3 regions of the Pantoea sp. SYBGC1 genome follow, and region 3 is predicted to be linked to each of the others. Evidence: predicted binding sites of a transcription regulator. Region 3 holds the regulator's gene; each other region holds the start of a gene.

Region 1 (7,070 bases), on a different contig from region 3:
GCTATCGTGATAGCAGCGGCCTGAACACCACCACTAAAAGCGCCTCGCTGCAATTAACGCAGACGATTTTTGATATGTCAAAGTGGCGTAGCCTGACGCTGCAGGAAAAAACTGCCGGCATTCAGGATGTCACCTACCAGGTTGCGCAGCAGGATCTGATCCTCAATACCGCTACCGCCTATTTCAACGTGCTGAATGCGATTGACACGCTCTCCTATACCGAAGCGCAGAAACAATCCATCTATCGCGAGCTGGATCAAACCACGCAGCGCTTTAATGTTGGCCTGGTGGCGATTACCGATGTCCAGAACGCCCGCGCACAGTATGACAGCGTGCTGGCGAACGAAGTAACGGCACGAAACACGCTGGATAATGCGGTTGAATCGCTGCGTCAGATCACCGGGATGGACTACCTCTCCCTGGCATCGCTGAGCATTGACCGCTTTAAAACAGCCCGGCCTGATGCGGTCGCCAGCCTGCTGAAGCAGGCTGAGAGCCGCAACCTTAACCTGCTCTCTGCGCGCCTGAGCCAGGATCTGGCACGTGAGCAGATCCGCTATGCTGAATCGGGCCATATGCCTACGCTGGATCTGACGGCGTCGACCGGTCTGTCTAACAATAAATATAGCGGCAGCCGGGCGAATCAGAGCATCACCAACAACGACTCAATCTCGGGTTCAAATCAGGTGGGCCTGAGCTTCTCATTACCGCTCTACAGCGGCGGTTCAGTGACCTCACAGGTGAAACAGGCGCAGTACAACTTTGTCGCCGCCAGCGAACAGCTGGAAGGCGCGCATCGCAGCGCGGTGCAGACCGTGCGCTCCTCATTTAACAACGTGAATGCGTCAATCAGCAGCATCGACGCGTACAAACAGGCGGTGATCTCTGCGCAAAGCTCACTCGACGCCTCTGAAGCGGGCTATCAGGTGGGTACCCGTACGATTGTTGATGTACTGGACGCGACCACTACGCTGTTTAACGCTAAGCAGCAGCTCTCTAACGCGCGTTACAGCTATCTGATTAACCAGCTGAATATCAAATATGCGCTGGGCACCCTCAATGAACAGGACCTGCAGCAGCTGAACAGCGCGCTGGGCAAAGAGGTGACGACCTCACCTGAAGTCGTCGCGCCGGAAAACAGCCAGCAGACTGCACAGGCCGACAGCGCACCGCAGGCGGCAGCGTCCGCTCCGGCGGCGTCTGCTCAGCCGGCAGCGCGCAACAGCGGCAATCCATTCAGCCGCTGACAGTGAAAGGGGCCCCTGCGGCCCCTTTCGCATTTGAACGTATAGCTACGTAAAGATCCGCGCCCTGTCAGGCTTCGCGCTTTAAATCCCCCCTCGCATCACCTATCCTGACTGCAACTCTGGGTACAGGATAATCATTATGAAACGGACAAAAAATATCCGTCATGCCGCTTTTCGTAAAGGCTGGCAGGCACGTCATCTTACGCCCGTCGCGCTGGCGGTCACCGCAGTATTTATGCTGGCAGGCTGTGAACAGAGCGATGAAACAGTTTCGCTCTATCAGAATGCTGACGACTGTGCGAAAGCCAATCCGGATCAGAGCGGTCAGTGTAAAGCCGCTTATAACAATGCGCTGAAAGAGGCGGAGCGCACCGCGCCTAAATATGCCTCACGCGAAGATTGCGTGGCGGAATTTGGCGAAAATCAGTGCCAGCAGGCACCGGCTCAGGCGGGTGCGGGCACCACCGCAAACAATGCCGAAGCACAGCACAGCGGCGGCTTCTGGATGCCGCTGATGGCGGGCTACATGATGGGACGTATGATGGGCGGCGGCGCCGGTTTTGCTCAGCAGCCGCTGTTTTCCCCTAAAACCCCTGCCAGCCCGGCTAACGGACAGTTCGTAGACGCCGCCGGTAAAAACTATGGCTCAGCGACCTCTGGCCGCACCATGAACGTGCCTAAAACCGCCATGGCACCTAAACCGGCTACGACCTCGACCATTACCCGCGGTGGCTTTGGCGAAACGGTCGCGAAGCAAAACAGTATGCAGCGCAGCAGCGCCAGCGGCACCAGCAGTCGCTCGCTGGGAGGCTAAGCGCCGTATGCAACGTATTGCTATCAGCGAACGCCCGGACTGGCGCGCAAAAGCCACTGAATATGGCTTTCAGTTTCACACGATGTATGGTGAGCCTTACTGGTGTGAAGAGGCCTATTATCAGTTCACGCTGGCACAGGTAGAGGCGCTGGAAAGCGTTACGGCAGAGCTGCATCAGATGTGCCTGCAGGCGGTGGAAAAAGTGGTTAACAGCGATGCGCTGCTGACCCGCTTCTGTATTCCGAAACACACCTGGGAATTTGTCCGCGAATCCTGGGCTCAGCGTCAGCCTTCGCTCTATTCCCGTCTGGATCTGGTGTGGGATGGCAGCGGTGAGATCAAGCTGCTGGAAAACAATGCCGACACGCCGACGTCACTCTATGAGGCCGCTTTTTTTCAGTGGATCTGGCTCGAAGATCAGCTTAAAGCGGGCAATCTGCCGGCGGGCAGCGATCAGTTCAACAGCCTGCAGGAGAAGCTGATTGAGCGGTTTGCGGTCCTGCAGCAGCAGCACGGCTTTAACTGGCTGCACTTTGCCTGCTGCCGTGATACGGAAGAGGACCGCGCGACGGTACAGTATCTGCAGGATTGCGCCACAGAAGCGGGGCTTCCCGGCGAGTTTCTCTATATCGACGAGATTGGACTGGGCGAAAAAGGCCAGTTTACCGACCAGCACGATCGCGTCATCAGCAACCTGTTCAAGCTCTACCCCTGGGAGTTCATGCTGCGCGAGGTGTTCTCGACCAAGCTGGCCGATGCCGGCGTACGCTGGCTGGAACCCGCCTGGAAAAGCATTCTCTCCAATAAAGCCCTGCTGCCGCTACTGTGGGAGATGTTCCCGGATCATCCCAATCTGCTGCCCGCCTGGTTTGCAGATGACAGCCAGGCGCCGCAGATGGATAAATATGTGGTGAAGCCGCTGTTTTCCCGTGAGGGTGCCAATATCCGTATTATTGAAAACGGCAACGAAATTGCGCGCGCTGACGGTCCCTATGGCGAAGAGGGCATGATTATCCAGCAGTTCTGCGCGCTGCCCCGATTTGGCGACAGCTATACGCTGATTGGCAGCTGGCTGATAGACGATCAGCCGGCGGGGATTGGCTTACGCGAAGATCGGGCGCTGATCACCCAGGATCTGTCGCGCTTCTATCCGCATACTTTTATCGGCTAACCTGGTGGCGCGTTCCGGTGCGCCCCTTTCCGGCCTGCGACAACGCGGGCCGTTATCCCACCTGCGCTGACAGCATACTGATGGCGCCCATCTCCATGCCCTCAACCGGCACGCTGACCGCCTCACCCGCTGCGCGTGCGCCCAGAATATAGAGCAGCGGCAGATAGTGTTCAGCCGTCGGATGCGAAAGCGCCGCGCCCGGATGCTGCTGATAGTTAACCAGCGGATGATCGGCTGCCGGCGCGTCGCTGTGCAGGTTATCGCGCACATACTGGTTAAACGCTTCGGCCCACGGATACGCCGGCGCACTCCCCTGCCACTGCAGCTTGCGCAGGTTATGCACCACGTTGCCGCTCGCCACCAGCAGGATCCCCTCATCGCGCAGCGCAGCCAGTTTACGTCCGGCCTCAAAATGCCATGCGGCGGGCCGGGTACTGTCCACGCTGAGCTGCACCAGCGGAATATCCGCCTCAGGATAGATTTTAGCCAGCAGGCCCCACGAGCCGTGATCGAACCCCCAGCTCTCATCTTTTTCTGCCGCCGGCAGCAGCTCCGTTACGCGCTGCGCCAGCGCAGGCGATCCGGGTGCCGGGTAACGCACGTCAAACAGCGCCTGCGGAAATCCGCCGAAATCGTGAATAGTGCGCGGCTGTTCCATGGCTGTGACGCGCGTTCCGCGCGTGTACCAGTGCGCGGAAATCGCGAGGATAGCGCGCGGGCGCGGCAGATCTCTGCCCAGCTGCTGCCATACCCGGGTATAACGGTTCTCTTCCAGCACGTTCATCGGGCTGCCATGACCCAGAAACAGAGCAGGCATACGGCCATCACGCATTTTCACACCTCATCGCTGTTGCTTTCATGAGCGCCACAATACGCGCTTGCCTGGCCACTTAAACGCGGAGATGCGTGATAATGTCTGTCAGCAAATTTGAACAAGTGCAGCCGACATAACTTTACGCTTAATAACTCGATATTTTATAAGGTTAATTATAATGTAACTGGTAATCATTATCATCGTGGAGCTTGTTATGTCGGTGCCTTTACTGCTCACTATTCTGGCCGGTGGTGCCACCTTTATTGGCGCCCTGTTTGGCATTCTCGGTCAAAAACCATCAAACCGCCTGCTCGCCTTTGCGCTCGGCTTCGCCGCCGGCATTATGCTACTGATTTCGCTGATGGAGATGCTGCCAGCGGCGCTGCATACTGCGGGAATGTCACCGATGCTGGGATACGGTATGTTTATGCTCGGTCTGATCGGCTATTTCGCGATGGATCGCCTGCTGCCGCATCAGCATCCGCAGGATCTGATGGCGACTCAGGGTCGTCCGGTTAACCTGAAGCGAACCGCTGTGCTGCTGACGCTGGGCATCAGCCTGCACAATTTTCCTGAAGGGGTCGCCACCTTTGTTACCGCCAGCAGCGATATGGAGCTGGGGCTGGGCATCGCTTTAGCCGTGGCCATTCACAATATTCCTGAAGGACTGGCGGTTGCCGGGCCGATGTACGCGGCGACCGGTTCCAAAGCTAAAGCGCTGTTCTGGGCCTGTATTTCCGGTATGGCGGAGATCCTGGGCGGCGTCATTGCCTTTCTGCTGCTCGGTCCGGCGCTGTCGCCGGTAGTGATTGCCGCCATTATGGCCGCGGTCGCAGGGATTATGGTCGCACTTTCGGTGGATGAACTGATGCCGCTGGCGCGCGAAATCGATCCGCACAATAACCCGAGCTATGGCGTGCTGTGTGGGATGACGGTGATGGGGCTGAGTCTGACGCTGCTGCAGACCGCCGGCGCGGGCTGATTTCCCGCCCTCCGGCTGGTCTGCTTTTGTATGCCAGCCTTAGCTGGCCTGACGGGTTTCACGCTGGCGGCGGTAAGCCACCAGATCTTCAATGGTCACCACGGGCATATCATGCTGCTGCGCAAACGCGATCGCTTCAGGGGCGCGCGCCATGCTGCCATCGTCGTTAGTCAGCTCGCACAGAACGCCAGCCGGTTTGAAACCCGCAAGCGTGACCAGATCGAGCGTGGCCTCGGTATGACCGCCGCGCGTCAGTACGCCACCTTCGCGCGCGCGCAGCGGGAAAACGTGTCCCGGACGGTGCAGGTCAGCTGGTTTAGCGTTATCAGCAATCGCGGCGCGGATAGTGGTGATGCGGTCCGCTGCAGAGACGCCGGTGGTCACCCCCGCTGCGGCTTCGATCGTAACGGTAAATCCGGTGCCGTAAGAGCTGGTGTTGTTCTCTACCATCATCGGCAGATCGAGCTGCTGGCGGCGGGCCTCATTGATGCAGAGGCAGACAATACCGCTGCCGTGGCGGATAGTCAGCGCCATCTGCTCTGTGGTCATGGTCTCTGCGGCAAAAATCATGTCGCCTTCGTTCTCGCGATTTTCATCGTCAAGAACCATTACACCGCGACCGTTGCGCAGTGCGTCAAGTGCACGTTCTACACGCTGTTCCGGCGTGCCAAATTCAGAAAGAAGCGTCTGATTCATGGTAATTAACCTTAAAATATTATGAGTTACCAGAACCAGGGCGAGCTTAGGAGTGCGTGAAAAATACACATGGCAAAAACGTGACGCGGGCATAAACCCGGCTGATGTCGTTACCCTCTCCCATCCGGACTTTAACCGTCGGCCCCGGAATCACACCGGATCTGCTGTCCTTTTGCTCGGTAGCAAAAGCGCTCGCGGGCTTTCAGCAGAAGCTGATTTACCGCCGGTGGGGAATTTCGCCCCGCCCTGAGAATAAGCAAAATCACTATAGCGTTATTCACCGGGACGGGCAATCGACAAAAGTGCAATTGCTTTTGCACATCATGCGTTGCGGATTTCGGGTTTAACCTTTTTGGTTCTGGCATTACACTTACTTCTTGTACCGTCGGAAAACGTGCTGCTCACAGCCACCGCAATCAGGAAATAACCATGATCGACACAAAAAAAATTGAACAACTGGCGCGCCAGGTCCATGAAGCGATGCCGAAAGGCATCCGCGACTTTGGCGACGACGTGGAGAAGAAAATCCGGCAGGTTCTGCAGGCGCAGCTGACCCGTATGGATCTGGTTAACCGTGAAGAGTTTGATGTCCAGACTCAGGTCCTGCTGCGCACCCGCGAAAAGCTGGCAGCCCTGGAGCAGCGTCTGGCGAAACTGGAGAGTGAAAGCCCGGCGGCACCGGCGCCAGCAGTGGTGACGCCCGATCCGGCCGGTAAAATCGATACGCCACAGTAAATATTATCAGCCGGGTGGCTGCTGCCCCCGGCTGTCTGCTCAGTGACTGCGGATCGTTTTAATGATGTTGGTGGTGGAGATGCCATCTTCAAAGTTAAGCACGCGTACGTCACCGCCGTTGGCCCACACTTCTTTACTGCCTGCAATCTCTTCCGGCTTGTAATCCCCGCCTTTCACCAGCAAATCTGGCAGCACATCGGCAATCAGACGCTGCGGCGTATCTTCTTCAAACAGCACGACCCAGTCTACCGCTTCGAGTGCGCTCAGCACGATCATCCGGTTCTCCTGCGGATTAACCGGTCGGGTTTCGCCTTTGAGTCGTCGGGTTGACGCGTCGCTGTTCACTGCCACAATCAGCCGATCGCCCAGCTTGCGGGCATTGGCGAGATAAGAGACGTGTCCTGCATGCAGGATGTCAAACACGCCGTTGGTCATCACCACTTTCTCGCCGCGCTGACGCGCCTGAGCCACGGCGGTTTTCAGCTCGCTCTCCGTCATCACGCCAAAGCCGCTTTCGGGACGTGCATGAATAGCGTTCTCCAGCTCCACCGTACTGACGGTGGAGGTTCCCAGCTTGCCTACCACCACGCCTGCCGCCGCGTTGGCAAGGA
Region 2 (7,070 bases), on a different contig from region 3:
AATACGCTGCAGGTTATCACGCCCGATGGCCGCCAGTGCGAAACCACGTTCAGCGTCGCGCGCGGCGAACCAGAAGCGCTGAAAACCTATGGCCCGCTGGTCTGCGCGCTACCTCTCCCGCAGCCCGGCGCCGGTGCGCTGGCGCAGACACCCTCAGCAGGAGTACAACATGATTAAGTTACTATTGATGCTGGCACTGCTGCTGCCTGGCGCCAGCTATGCGCTCTGCCCGCTCTCCGCTTCGCCGGCCAGCTTTGGCAGCCAGACCACCTTTTCTGTGCAATCCCAGGTTATCCCCACCTCCGCCAATACAAATGTCAACTGCGGCTCCGCCACGCTTAATCTGCTGGGCAACGACTATATTGCCTATGCGTTTACCGCTGCCAGCTACCTGAACGGGACCCGCGCCACGCTGAAAGCGAGCGCCGGTGGCAACGACAACGTCCCGATTCAGCTCTGTATCGATAGCGCCTGCGCCACCGAGCTGCGTCAGGGCAACAGCTACCGCTGGAACGCCTCGGCGCTGCTGGCGCTGGGCAACAGCCTCAACTTTACTATCCCGCTCTATTTCCGCACCGTGCCAGGCCAGGTGATTGCGGCAGGCACGTACACCACCACCCTGACGCTGACGGTCAGCTACAGCGTCTGTACCAGCGCTGGCGTGGCCGGTATCTGTCTGGGAACCGTGCAAACCAGCAGCGGCACCGCCCTGCCGCTGACCGTGACGCTGGTGGTCACCAACGACTGCACCACCATTACCGCCCCGAACCTCAACTTTGGCAGCGCGCCGCTGGCGGGCAGCTTCTCTGCCGTCCAGCAGACTATTAGCGTGGTCTGTTCTAAAGGGAGCACCTATAGCGTCGGGCTGAGCAACGGCAATAATTTCAGCGGCACCGCGCGGCAGATGGCAAACGGCGCCAGCCGGCTGGCCTATGACATTTATAAAGACGCGGCCACCACCTCGCGCTGGGGCCCCTCCGGCAGCGATCGCTGGAGCAGCACAACGTCAACCTCGCTGAATCCCGATACGGTAACGCGCAACTTTACCTATACAGCCCGGATACTGACGACGCAGGCGACGCCGGCAGCCGGAAACTATACGGATAACGTGGTAGTGGACGTGGCGTTTTAGCAGGGATAAGAGCCGGCCGCAGAGCGCGGCCGGAAAAGCATCAGAGTGAGGCGCTGGCGGGCGTTACCGCATGGCGCTGCTGATACTGTCTCACCATCCGGCCAATCAGCAGCGTGCCTGCCAGTCCGCAGACGGCAGCAAATGAGAGCCAGACGCCGGGCATCGCTTTATCGCCAGTGGCATGAATAAGGTAGCTGGAGATGGCTGGCGTAAAGCCGCCAAACAGTGCGGTCGCCAGGCTGTAGGCCAGGGAAAAGCCGGATGCGCGCACCTCTGCCGGCATAATCTCCGCCAGGTAAACTACCATGGCACCGTTGTAGCTGGCATAGAGAAAAGAGAGCCACAGCTCCGCTTCGACCAGATGCGCAAAGCTCGCGGAGCCAGTGAGCCAGTGCAGCACCGGCCACGCCGTCAGGATCATCAGCACGGTAAAGATAATCAGCAGCGGCCGCCGCCCGACCCGATCGGAAAGTGCCCCCATAACCGGCAGCCAAAACAGGTTGGATATCCCGACAAACAGCGTTACCAGAAAGCTCTGTTTATCGCTCATCATCAGCACCGTTTTGCCAAAGGTCGGCGTGAAAGCGGTGATCATGTAGAACATAACGGTGGTGGTGACCACCATCAGCATGCCCGCCAGCACCAGCGCCCAGTTCTGTCCAACTGACCGCACAATCTGGCGCATGGAGGGATGCGTTTTACGCTGGCTGAACGCCTCCGTCTCTTCCAGCATGCGGCGGATCCAGAACAGGAACGGCACAATCATACAGCCCACCACAAACGGAATACGCCAGCCCCATTCGGTAACGGCCTCTTTCGCCAGCAAATGATTCAGCCCCAGTCCCAGCAGCGCGGCGAAAATTACCGCCACCTGCTGACTGCCCGACTGCCAGCTGACCCAGAATCCTTTACGCCCTTCGGGCGCAGCTTCTGCGAGATAGACCGAGACGCCGCCGAGTTCTACCCCCGCAGAGAAGCCCTGCAGCAGGCGTCCGAGCAGAATCAAAATCGGTGCCGCGGCACCAAGCGTGGCGTACCCCGGCACCAGCGCAATGGTCAGCGTACCCATCGCCATCAGCCCCAGCGTCAGCAGCAGGCCTTTGCGCCGGCCGTGATGGTCGATATAGGCACCCAGCACAATGGCGCCCAGCGGACGCATAAGAAATCCGGCGCCAAAGGTCATCAGCGTCAGCATCAGTGAGGCAAAGGGATCGTCGCCGGGAAAAAAGGTTTTCGCGATGGCGGTGGCGTAGTAGCCAAAGACCATAAAATCATACATCTCAAGGAAGTTACCGCTGGTAACGCTAAAGATGGTTTTCGCCCCGCTGCGCGCAGGTTTTTGCAGAGATAGCTGGCTGCTCATACTGTCCTTCCTGGTTTTTTACCCGTTGTAGCCTGCTCAGCCAGGAATGAATGTGATCTGAATCACCATTGTGCTTTACAAAGACTGACAAAAGGTAACAGGAAATTAACAATGTGGCGCGGTTCTGACCACTGCTCTGCAGAAAGCAGGGATAAAAAAAGCCGCTGTTATCAGCGGCTTTCTCTCCGGCAAAACAGTCCGGCTATTTGCCGGCCGTTTCCATTCCCATCAGGCCAATCTTCAGATAGCCCGCCGCGCGCAGCTGGTCCATCACCGCCATCAGCGTGGCATAGTCCACTGATTGATCGGCCTGGAAGAAGATAGTGGTCTGCTTATCTCCCGCGGTCTGCGCAGTCAGCGCGTTTACCAGCGTCTCTTTCGTCACCGCATCATTGCCGATATAGATCTGCTTATCCGCTTTGATTGAGAGATAGACCGGCTTCTCCGGACGCGGCTGCGGTGCGCTGGTGGACGCTGGCAGATTAACGCGCACATCCACTGTTGCCAGCGGTGCCGCCACCATAAAGATAATCAGCAGCACCAGCATAACGTCGATAAACGGCGTGACGTTAATCTCATGCATTTCGCTGTCGCCAGCGGCCTCATCGTTTAAACGCATCGCCATAATGATTATCCTGCGCGCAGCTTATGCGTAGCAGCCGGACGGCTGGTTTCCGCCGCGACGTGCGCCGTGCCGAGATCCAGATCGCGGCTTTGCAGCAGCAGCACCTGGGCCGCAACGTCACCCAGCGACGCTTTATAATTGGCAATCATGCGTGCAAAGACGTTGTATATAACCACGGCAGGAATAGCGGCAACCAAACCAACCGCTGTTGCCAGCAGCGCTTCGGCAATGCCGGGCGCGACCACAGCAAGATTGGTGGTCTGCGTTTTAGCGATGCCGATAAAGCTATTCATAATGCCCCATACGGTACCGAACAGGCCGATAAAAGGCGCCACGGAACCGATGGTTGCCAGAAAACCATTGCCGCGTCCGGCATGACGGCTGAACGCCCCTGCGCGACGCTCAAGGCGAAAACTGGTGCGATCCTTGATGCCCGCCAGATCGTCTGTGCCCGCTGACAGCGTCAGCTCCTCGCGCGCATCGGCCAGCAGTACAGCACTGTGGCTGCCGGCTTTGAAGCTCTCTGCCGCACGGTAAGCGTCAGCCAGTGAGCGTGCTGCGCCCAGCGCCTGCTGCTCTTTTTTCAGGCGACGTTTCGCGGCGCTCAGTTCAGCATATTTGCCAAAAAAGATAGCCCAGGTCACGACGGATGCCAGCAACAGGCCAATCATGACAATTTTAACCACGATGTCGGCATGCTGGTACATCCCCCAGACGGAGAGGTCTGTCTGCATTAAATCACTGGCTACCACGCTGCATCTCCAGATTCTGTTGTAGAGTTCACGACTGAAGAGACGATCATAGCAAAAAAAAGGATCTAAGTGATAGTCGTTCTCATTACTATTTACAAAGCAGTGACGGCGGCGGCAGTGCCTTTGCCGCCGGGCTGGCGCCACTCTGATAATCGGTAAACAGGCTCAACCCCTCCCCTGATTCGTGGTAACGTGAATGCTTTGTAAGATGGGTCAGGACAGGCAGTGATGGCTACGAAAAAACTGGATACCGCGCTGGTGAGCGCAGGACGTAATAAACGTTATACGCAGGGCGCGGTGAACAGCGTAATACAGCGCGCCTCATCCCTGGTTTTTGATACCGTCGCGGATAAACAACGCGCCACCGCCGGGCGGGCTGAAGGCGAACTCTTTTATGGCCGCCGCGGCACCCTTACGCACTTTTCGCTGCAGGATGCGATGACTGAACTGGAAGGTGGCGCAGGCTGTGCGCTCTATCCCTGCGGCGCAGCCGCCGTTGCCAACGCCATCTTGGCGTTTGTTGAAGCGGGCGATCACGTGCTGATGAGCGGAGCGGTCTACGAACCGACGCAGGATTTCTGCAGCAAAATCCTCACCAAAATGCAGGTCACCACCACCTGGTTTAATCACTGCATTGGCAGTGAGATCGGTGAACTGGTGCAGCCCAATACCCGCGTGGTTTTTCTTGAGTCGCCGGCGTCGGTGACGATGGAAGTGCAGGATATTCCGGCCATTGTTGCCGCCGTACGTGCCAAAGCGCCCGAGGCGATTATCATGCTGGATAACACCTGGGCGGCGGGCGTGCTGTTTAACGCGCTGGCGTTCGGGATTGATATCTCTATCCAGGCCGGCACCAAATATATCATTGGTCACAGTGACGCCATGATCGGCACCGCGGTGGCCAACGCCCGCTGCTGGCCGCAGCTGCGCGAAAACTCCTACCTGATGGGGCAGATGGTCGATGCGGATACGGCCTATATGGCGAGCCGCGGTCTGCGCACCTTAGGCACCCGCCTGCGCCAGCACGAAGAGAGCGCGCTGCAGGTGGCGGAGTGGCTGACTGGCCGGCCTGAAGTGGCACGGGTCAATCATCCGGCGCTGGCGCAAAGCCCGGGGCACCGTTTCTGGCAGCGCGACTTCAGCGGCAGCAGCGGCCTGTTTTCATTTGTGCTGCATGAGCGGCTGGATGCGCAGCGGCTGGCAAATTATCTCGATCGCTTCCATCATTTCAGCATGGCCTATTCGTGGGGCGGTTATGAGTCGCTGATCCTGGCCAGCCAGCCAGAAGAGCTGGCGGCAATTCGCCCGGCAGGCGGCGTCGACTTTACGGGCACGCTGATACGTCTGCATATCGGTCTGGAGCACGTCAGCGACCTGCTGGCCGATCTGCAGGCGGGTTTTGACCGCTTAACGAATTAAACCAACCTTCAACCATCCGTGGCTCGCCATATCAGATCAACGCGCAGGCGGCCGCGGAGGGCTACTATAGAAGCCTTGTAACTCGACGGGATAGCAGATGGGTGTTTTACATGAGATTGTCCAGGCGCTCTGGCATCAGGATTTTGCTGCGCTGGCCAATCCGGATGTAGTATGGATTGTCTACGGTGTGATGTTTCTGACGCTGTTTCTGGAAAATGGCTTGCTGCCGGCGTCGTTTCTGCCAGGTGACAGTCTGCTGCTGCTGGCGGGTGCCATGATTGCTAAAGGCGTAATGGACTTTGTGCCGACCATGGTGATCCTGACCACCGCCGCCAGCCTCGGCTGCTGGCTGAGCTATCTGCAGGGGCGCTGGCTGGGCAATACCCGGCTGGTCAAAAGCTGGCTGATGCATCTGCCCGCACAGTACCATCAGCGCGCCTGGCATCTGTTTAACCGCCACGGACTGATGGCGCTGCTGGTGGGCCGTTTCCTGGCATTTGTGCGCACGCTGCTGCCTACCATGGCGGGTATTTCCGGGCTGCGTAACAGCCGTTTTCAGCTGTTTAACTGGCTGAGCGGCGTGCTGTGGGTCGGTATTGTCGTTACGATGGGCTATGGCATCAGCCAGGTGCCGTTTATTAAGCGGCATGAAGATCAGGTTATGGCTATTCTGATGATCCTGCCGCTAGTGCTGCTGTTTACCGGGCTGGCCGGCAGCATTGTAGTAATCTGGAAAAAACGCCGCCAGAAAACCTCGTAATTATCACGCCGCGTCAAACGGCAGCGACTGCACCGTTTGACGCGCGCGGCTGACCTCTTCACCCGGCGTTGTGCCAAACAGCCGTTTGAACTCCCGGGAAAACTGTGACGGACTCTCATACCCTACCCGCAGCGCGGCTGCGCTCGCCTTTACGCCATCCTGCAGCATCATCAGCCGCGCCTGATGCAGGCGATAGCGTTTAAGGTACTGCAGCGGCGACGTCTGCGTTACCGCCTTAAAATTGTGGTGAAAAGCGGATACGCTCATGTTGACCTCGGCCGCCAGCGTCTCAACGCTCAGGCTGCCGGCGAAGTGCGTTTCAATCCGCCGCAGCGCGCGCGCAATCTGACTGAACTGCGTCTGCCGGTTAACCAGCGACAGCAGCGCACCGCCAATTGGACCGGTCAGTACATAATAAAGGATTTCCCGTACCAGCTGCGGGCCGAGCACCCGTGCATCGCGCGGATGGCTCATCACATCCAGCAGCCGCTCTGCGGCGCACAGCATCTCTTCGCTCAGCCAGGCGGAATGAATACCCGAGGTCTGCGCCGCGGGCTGAAACTGCTCATCATCACCGATATCCAGCAGCAGATCCTGCAGTGAAGCGGTATCCACGCTCAGACACATGCCCGCCAGCGGCGCATCGGGCGTGGCTTCCGTTTCGCACTCAACCGGCAGCGGCACCGTCAGCATCAGATATTTACTGGCATCATAGTGAAAGACCGTGCTGCCGAGATAGCCGGTTTTGCGTCCCTGAAACAGGATCACAATGCCGGGCTGATACATCATCGGTGTACGCGGCAGCGTTTCGCTGGCGTAAATGAGCCGGACATTTTTCACTGCACAGTGCGGTTTTTGCGGGTCGCACATTAGCGCGACCACCCGGCGGGCAAGCTGGCGACACAGGGCGTCATGGGACATGGCGGCTTTCCGGATAAAAAATTCAGTGTGCCGTAACGCTGCACAAAGCTCTACTCCCCTGGAGAATCAGGCAAGATTTTTGCAGAAAAGGGTCAGAG
Region 3 (7,070 bases):
CCATCCAGCCGTCGGATAGCCGCGTGGTGGCACCGATTGCCGGTACTATAGTGAAAATCTTCAACACCAATCACGCCTTCTGTCTGGAAACAGAGAGCGGCGTTGAGATAGTGGTGCATATGGGGCTGGACACCGTTGCGCTGGCAGGGCGCGGTTTTACCCGGCTGGTGGAAGAGGGCGCGACCGTTACCGCTGGCGAGCCGATCCTGGAGATGGATCTGGACTATCTGAACGCTCACGCGCGCTCGATGATCAGTCCGGTGGTGGTCAGCAACAGCGACGACTTCGCAGGTCTTACGCTGCTGGCAACCGGCACGGTTGTTGCCGGTGAAACGCCGCTCTATGAGGTGAAAAACTAACCCCAGGCGTTTAACCAATCAGGCAGGAAGCGATTCCTGCCTTTTTTGTTTTAAAAGCGCCAACAAACGGTTGTTTCCCTTCAGCGCTTTGTGGATCATACTCCGTTACTTCGAGGTAAAATCACCCGTTATTGTTTGAGGATTTTGAGATGAGTGAGGCTGAAGCCCGCCCAACGAACTTTATTCGTCAGATCATCGACGAAGATTTGGCGAGCGGTAAGCACAGTACTGTGCATACCCGTTTCCCGCCAGAGCCCAATGGTTATCTGCATATTGGCCATGCAAAATCGATCTGCCTGAACTTTGGAATCGCACAGGATTATCAGGGGGAATGCAATCTGCGTTTCGATGATACCAATCCGGTGAAAGAGGATATGGAGTTCGTCGAGTCGATCAAAAATGATGTGCAATGGCTGGGCTTTGAGTGGAGCGGCAACATTCGTTACTCATCCGACTATTTTGATCAGCTGTTTAATTATGCTGTCGAGCTGATCAACAAAGGGCTGGCGTACGTTGACGAACTGTCACCCGAGCAGATCCGCGAGTATCGCGGCACGCTGACGGCGCCGGGCAAAAACAGCCCGTATCGCGATCGCAGCGTTGAAGAGAACCTGGCGCTGTTCCGGAAAATGCGCGACGGTGGCTTTGAAGAGGGTAAGGCGTGCCTGCGTGCCAAAATCGATATGGCTTCCAGCTTTATCGTGATGCGCGATCCGGTGCTCTACCGCATTAAGTTTGCCGAACACCATCAGACCGGCAACAAATGGTGCATCTATCCGATGTACGACTTCACGCACTGCATCTCCGATGCGCTGGAAGGGATCACGCATTCGCTCTGCACGCTGGAGTTTCAGGATAACCGTCGCCTGTATGACTGGGTGCTGGATAACATCACGATTCCGGTGCATCCGCGGCAGTATGAATTTTCGCGCCTGAATCTGGAATATGCGGTGATGTCGAAGCGCAAGCTGACGCAGCTGGTGAGCGAAAAGCGGGTTGAAGGCTGGGACGATCCGCGCATGCTGACCGTTTCAGGCCTGCGCCGTCGTGGTTACAGCGCGGCATCAATCCGTGAGTTCTGCCGCCGCATCGGTATTACCAAACAGGACAATATCGTTGAGATGGCTTCGCTGGAGTCATGCATTCGTGACGACCTCAACGAAAATGCGCCGCGTGCTATGGCCGTGCTCGATCCGCTTAAAGTCGTGATTGAAAACCTGCCTGCCGGGCATGACGAGATCATCACCATGCCAAACCATCCTAACCGGCCGGAGATGGGGACGCGCGACGTGCCTTTCAGCCGCGAAGTATGGATCGACCGCGCAGATTTCCGTGAAGAAGCTAACAAGCAGTATAAGCGTCTGGTACTGGGTAAAGAAGTGCGCCTGCGCAACGCCTATGTGATCCGCGCTGAGCGTGTGGCAAAAGATGAGGCGGGCAACATCACCTGCATCTATGCGACCTGCGATGTGGATACGCTGAGCAAAGACCCGGCTGATGGCCGCAAAGTAAAAGGGGTGATCCACTGGGTCTCCGCAATTCATGCGCTGCCCGCTGAGTTCCGCCTCTACGATCGCCTGTTCAGCGTGCCTAACCCGGGCGCGGCAGAGGATTTCCTCGCGACCCTGAATCCGGACTCGCTGCAGATTAAGCAGGGCTTTGTGGAGCCAGGACTGCGCGAAGCGGTGGCAACCTCGCCATATCAGTTCGAGCGTGAAGGCTACTTCTGCGCGGACAGCGTCTACTCGCAGCCATCAGCGCTGGTATTTAACCGCACGGTAGGCCTGCGTGATACCTGGGCGAAGATCGGCAGCGAATAATAACCGCTTCCGGCATCATAAAATTATATAAGGGCGAGCATTCGCCCTTTTTTATTATCCTCTTTTGCTCCCCGGCAAACATTTATTCTGCGTTAAATAAAATTGTGCAGATACGCGGGCTTACGACTTGTCTGACTTTAAAAAAATTAACGCATTTGACCGTGTTAAATCCTTTTTTTCAGGTAGGCTATGCGCACTCCGGACTTGGTCTGTGGCTAGCAAAAAGGGAAAAATAATGACAAGCCTCGCTCAGGAAGCCAAACATAGCGTTGTGGTTTTACATCAGCTCATTGAACGTATTTTTAATCATGCGGATGTCAGCAACGATACCATGGGGCTGCTGCTGTCGCATTTCCATCCTGATTTTCGGATGGTTACGCCACAGGGCAGACAGCTGAATCTGAATGACGTTGAAGAACTATTTCGCCGCCTGTGCGGACAGCGTGAAGGAATGCGCATCGCGACCAGCGAACATGCGATCATTTCTGAGCAGCAAAAAGAGGTCACCATTCAGTATCGCGAACTGCAGATACTGAACGGCGAGAGCCACAGCCGTATTTCGCTGGCGGTGCTGGACTGCACAACGGAAAATCCGCGCTGGCGCTACCTGCAGGAGACGCTGGTCGCCTGAATTGCAGCAACAAAAAAACCGGTGCAGGCACCGGTTTTTTTATTTTACAGCGTAACTGCGTTATTTATCGTTATGCAGCGTTTCATCTTCCCGGCAGTCACCCACTTCGCAGTGACCATACAGATAGAGGCTATGGTTGGTGAGCTTGATACCGTGGCGGGTCGCGATTTCGCGCTGGCGCGTTTCGATCGACTCATCGCTGAACTCAATCACTTTACCGCAGTCCAGGCAGATAAGATGATCGTGATGCTGCTGCTGCGTTAATTCAAAAACGGACTTGCCGCCTTCGAAGTTATGACGGGTTACAATGCCCGCGTCGTCAAACTGGTTCAGAACGCGATATACCGTGGCCAGACCAATCTCTTCGCCCATATCGATCAGGCGTTTGTACAAATCTTCCGCGCTGACGTGATGGCACTGGGGTTCCTGAAGCACTTCCAGAATCTTTAATCTGGGCAGCGTGACTTTCAGGCCAGCCTTTTTCAATGCGGAATTGTTGTCAGTCATGCGGATATTGTCCTGTTACTTTGCTAGTCATTTGCGGCTTAACAGCCTTGAATGTGTGGTTAACGCGCATTCTCATTTGCGTCTCATTATAGAACCGGGACAGGCGAATAGAAACCAGGCAAATGTTAAAGAAATCACCAGAGGCGGGAGTAACGCTCTTGCTGTCGCCGGCGGGATTATACAGTGCTGGGTTCTCAGTTCACTCAGCCTCAGCCTGCTGACAGAGGAATAAGCCATTAACCGTTGCGGGTATTCTACAGAATTGCAGGGAAAAGTTAAAAAAGCGTAGCTATTATTTTTATAGGCAATTCCGTTACCCGATGTTAACCGCGCCTGCATCGGGTAACGGCAACACATTATGCCTCAATAATTTCTTTGAGCTGCAGCTCATCAAAAATCTGCTTCACCCAGCCCTCGACGCGCGCATTCGTCAGCTCTGGCTGACGATCTTCATCGATGGCGAGCCCGAGGAAATGCTTCTCATCAGCCAGGCCTTTGGAGGCTTCAAAGTGGTAACCTTCAACAGGCCAGTGACCCACGATAATTGCGCCATTTGGCTCAATAATGTCGCGAATTGTACCCAGCGCATCGCAGAAGTACTCAGCGTAATCTTCCTGGTCACCACAGCCAAACAGCGCAACCAGCTTGCCATTGAAGTCAATCTCTTCCAGCGTCGGGAAAAAATCATCCCAGTCGCACTGCGCTTCACCATAATACCAGGTAGGAATACCCAGCAGCAGGATATCAAACGCTTCCAGATCTTCTTTCGTGCTCTTAGCAATGTCATGCACTTCGGCGACATCTTTACCCAGTTGTTTCTGGATCATCTTTGCAATGTTTTCAGTGTTGCCGGTATCGCTGCCGAAGAAAATGCCTACGATTGCCATGGGTTAGGTAACCTCTTAAATCCTGAATGTGAGAGTAAGTCAACAGACTACACAGATAAGCGAATGATAGCAGACCCTGAAAAAGCGCGGAACGCGCAAAGCGCAGAGTTTGTGTTCCTGTGTGCGGTCTGCATAAATTATATGAGTTTGAGCTGCGTCAGCAGCATCTGCTCAATCAGCTCGCTGCGACTGATATTTTGCTGCTCAGCCAGCGTATTGAGCGCGTCAACCGCTTCGCCGGACATTTTGAGCTCTACGCGCCGTAGCCCACGAACCTTATCGCGTTTAAGCTGGTTGCGCTTATTAATGCGCAACTGCTCATCGCGCGACAGCGGGCTGGTTTTCGGGCGGCCCGGTCGTCGCTCGTCTGCAAAGAGATCAAGCGTGGTACGGTCTGTCTGTTCTTTTGCCATGATTTGCGAAACTGAGTGGGCGCGAACGGCGCCGCGCGATTAAACACATTATCGGCCAGCCACAGTGTGTAACCACCGCGGCAAAATTTTAGCGCGACATCATACTCCAGCGTCAGACGGGACGCCAATCTTAAACATAGCGCAATAAGCTTTTGCTTTCAGAGTGTAAAAAAGCGCCGTACGGCACGTAATACGGCATCAGGTTTCTCTGCATGCACCCAGTGCCCGGCACCGGCAATGACCTGCGCCCGCGCCTCAGGAAACTGAGCCAGCAGCGGGGCCCGATAGTGGTTATCCAGATACGGAGAGTCGCCGCCGCGAATAAACAGCGCCGGGTGAGCCGAGGGGGGAATAGGTTCCCAGCCCGATATCGTCGCGTAGTTATCCCATAATACCGGCACGTTGAACCGCCACTCTCCTTCAGCAAAGGACTTCAGGATAAACTGAATGATCCCCTCTTCAGGGATAAACTGTCGCATCACCGCTGTGGCTTCACTGCGGCGCGTCACGCCGGCTGCGGAGACCGCGCGAATCGCTGCAAAGATCTCATCATGCCGGCGCGTCTGATAGTCGACGGGAGCGATATCAATCAGCACCAGCTTGCCAACGCGTTCAGGCGCCAGCGCACTCAGTGCCATAGCGATCTTGCCCCCCATCGAGTGGCCAATCACATCAACCTGCGAGATCTGCTGTGCATCCAGCGTATCCACCATATCCTGCGCCATTGCAGCATAGCTCATGCTATTGCTGCGCGGCGATAAACCGTGATTGCGCACATCGACCTGCAGCGTAGTACGTGCATCGGCTACGCCACGTGCCAGCCCGCCAAGGTTATCCAGGCTGCCAAACAGGCCATGGATAAGTAAAACCGGTGCGCTGTGAGAATCAGATTGTGCAGTTTGCAGACGGGCATTCAAAATCATGGCTAAAGTTCTTACAGTTGAGAGCGTGGGTTAGGGTATCATGATTCTACCTGTCCGGGTGGCGGTCGCCAGGTATTAGGGCATATTCTGACTTTTGCCCGTAAACGTTGCCAGCGCTATCAGCTATTGCGGATTTAACTTTATAATCAATATGTCAGATCCCAGGCTCTCTGCGTGCCCGCTACCGGTAAGGGCGTTGCAGAATGCGGGATTCTGCTAGTTGCCAGACTCGTACGGAATAAGATGAAAACGATTGAAGTTGACGAAGAACTCTACCGTTATATTGCCAGCCACACGCAGCACATCGGTGAAAGCGCCTCAGACATACTGCGTCGCATGCTGAAATTTACCGCCAGCTCGCGCGCTGCAGCAGCGCCAGCAGTGACGGCCCCGGTAAAAGAGGCGACAGCAGCAGAGCCTGAAGCGCGTCCGCAGGACCGCGTGCGTGCCATGCGCGAGCTGATGCTGTCAGATGAGTATGCCGAGCAGAAAAAGGCGGTTAACCGCTTTATGCTGATTTTGTCAACGCTCTATCGTCTCGATCCTGATGCATTCGCCGATGCTACCGCATCGCTGCAGGGACGTACGCGCGTCTATTTTGCCGGTGATGAGCATACGCTGCTGCAAAATGGCACGCATACCAAACCCAAGCATGTGCCAGGTACACCTTACTGGGTCATCACAAACACCAATACAGGCCGTAAATGCAGCATGGTGGAGCACATCATGCTGGCTATGCAGTTCCCTCCGGAGCTGACAGAGAAAGTTTGCGGCACCATTTAAACTGAAGCGTCAGGGAGAAGCGCCAATGGCCAATCACCCCCGTGCCGGGCAGCCTGCCCAGCAGAGCGATTTGATTAACGTTGCACAATTAACCTCGCAGTATTACGTCCTGAAGCCGGATGCGGCTAACCCGGACCATGCGGTGAAATTTGGCACATCTGGCCACCGCGGCAGCGCGGGACGTCACAGCTTCAATGAAGAGCACATTCTGGCTATCGCACAGGCGATCGCCGAAGAGCGCAAAAAGAACGGTATCACGGGTCCATGCTACGTGGGCAAAGATACGCACGCGCTCTCTGAGCCCGCTATTCTGTCAGTACTGGAAGTGCTGGCGGCGAACGGTGTAGATGTCATCGTGCAGCAGGATAACGGCTACACGCCAACGCCCGCTATCTCCAATGCTATTCTGGAGCATAACAAACGCGGCGGCGCGCAGGCTGACGGCATTGTGATCACCCCTTCACACAATCCACCGGAAGATGGCGGCATTAAATACAATCCGCCAAACGGTGGGCCGGCTGATACCAACGTCACAAAAGTGGTGGAAGATCGCGCTAACCAGCTGATTAAAGGCGGTCTGCAGGATGTGAAACGTCTGCCGCTGGATCAGGCGTGGCAGAGCGGCCACATTGTCGAGCAGGATCTGATTCAGCCTTATGTTGAAGGACTGGCGCAGGTTATCGACTTCCCGGCGATTCAGAAAGCGGGACTGAAAATTGGCGTAGATCCGCTTGGCGGCTCAGGTAT

The links. Region 3 encodes Fur, which represses iron uptake genes when iron is present. Its sites were predicted from a motif close to ATAATAATGAGAACNACTATCAA; they were not measured.
Region 1: the regulator Fur is predicted to act here: its motif matches at 4,225-4,247, upstream of zupT (zinc transporter ZupT).
Region 2: the regulator Fur is predicted to act here: its motif matches at 3,942-3,964, upstream of exbB (tol-pal system-associated acyl-CoA thioesterase).

What each region holds. Positions count from the first base shown of each region.
Region 1 is NZ_JBXUNM010000007.1:131,717-138,786, reverse strand. It holds gene tolC (outer membrane channel protein TolC) at 1-1,247, shown strand, start outside; gene AC2CF9_RS13235 (DUF1190 family protein) at 1,387-2,061, shown strand; gene AC2CF9_RS13230 (glutathionylspermidine synthase family protein) at 2,069-3,232, shown strand; gene ygiD (4,5-DOPA-extradiol-dioxygenase) at 3,285-4,064, opposite strand; gene zupT (zinc transporter ZupT) at 4,261-5,028, shown strand; gene ribB (3,4-dihydroxy-2-butanone-4-phosphate synthase) at 5,068-5,724, opposite strand; FMN riboswitch at 5,833-5,982, opposite strand; gene ubiK (ubiquinone biosynthesis accessory factor UbiK) at 6,154-6,459, shown strand; gene hldE (bifunctional D-glycero-beta-D-manno-heptose-7-phosphate kinase/D-glycero-beta-D-manno-heptose 1-phosphate adenylyltransferase HldE) at 6,499-7,070, opposite strand, start outside.
Region 2 is NZ_JBXUNM010000007.1:152,267-159,336, reverse strand. It holds gene AC2CF9_RS13345 (fimbria/pilus outer membrane usher protein) at 1-177, shown strand, start outside; gene AC2CF9_RS13340 (Csu type fimbrial protein) at 170-1,132, shown strand; gene tcuC (tricarballylate/proton symporter TcuC) at 1,173-2,495, opposite strand; gene exbD (TonB system transport protein ExbD) at 2,698-3,120, opposite strand; gene exbB (tol-pal system-associated acyl-CoA thioesterase) at 3,126-3,854, opposite strand; gene metC (cystathionine beta-lyase) at 4,101-5,291, shown strand; gene AC2CF9_RS13315 (DedA family protein) at 5,389-6,051, shown strand; gene AC2CF9_RS13310 (AraC family transcriptional regulator) at 6,055-6,972, opposite strand.
Region 3 is NZ_JBXUNM010000003.1:148,016-155,085, reverse strand. It holds gene nagE (N-acetylglucosamine-specific PTS transporter subunit IIBC) at 1-359, shown strand, start outside; gene glnS (glutamine--tRNA ligase) at 509-2,179, shown strand; gene AC2CF9_RS07975 (hypothetical protein) at 2,415-2,810, shown strand; gene fur (ferric iron uptake transcriptional regulator) at 2,871-3,317, opposite strand; gene fldA (flavodoxin FldA) at 3,674-4,204, opposite strand; gene ybfE (LexA regulated protein) at 4,342-4,617, opposite strand; gene ybfF (esterase) at 4,776-5,540, opposite strand; gene seqA (replication initiation negative regulator SeqA) at 5,784-6,323, shown strand; gene pgm (phosphoglucomutase (alpha-D-glucose-1,6-bisphosphate-dependent)) at 6,349-7,070, shown strand, end outside.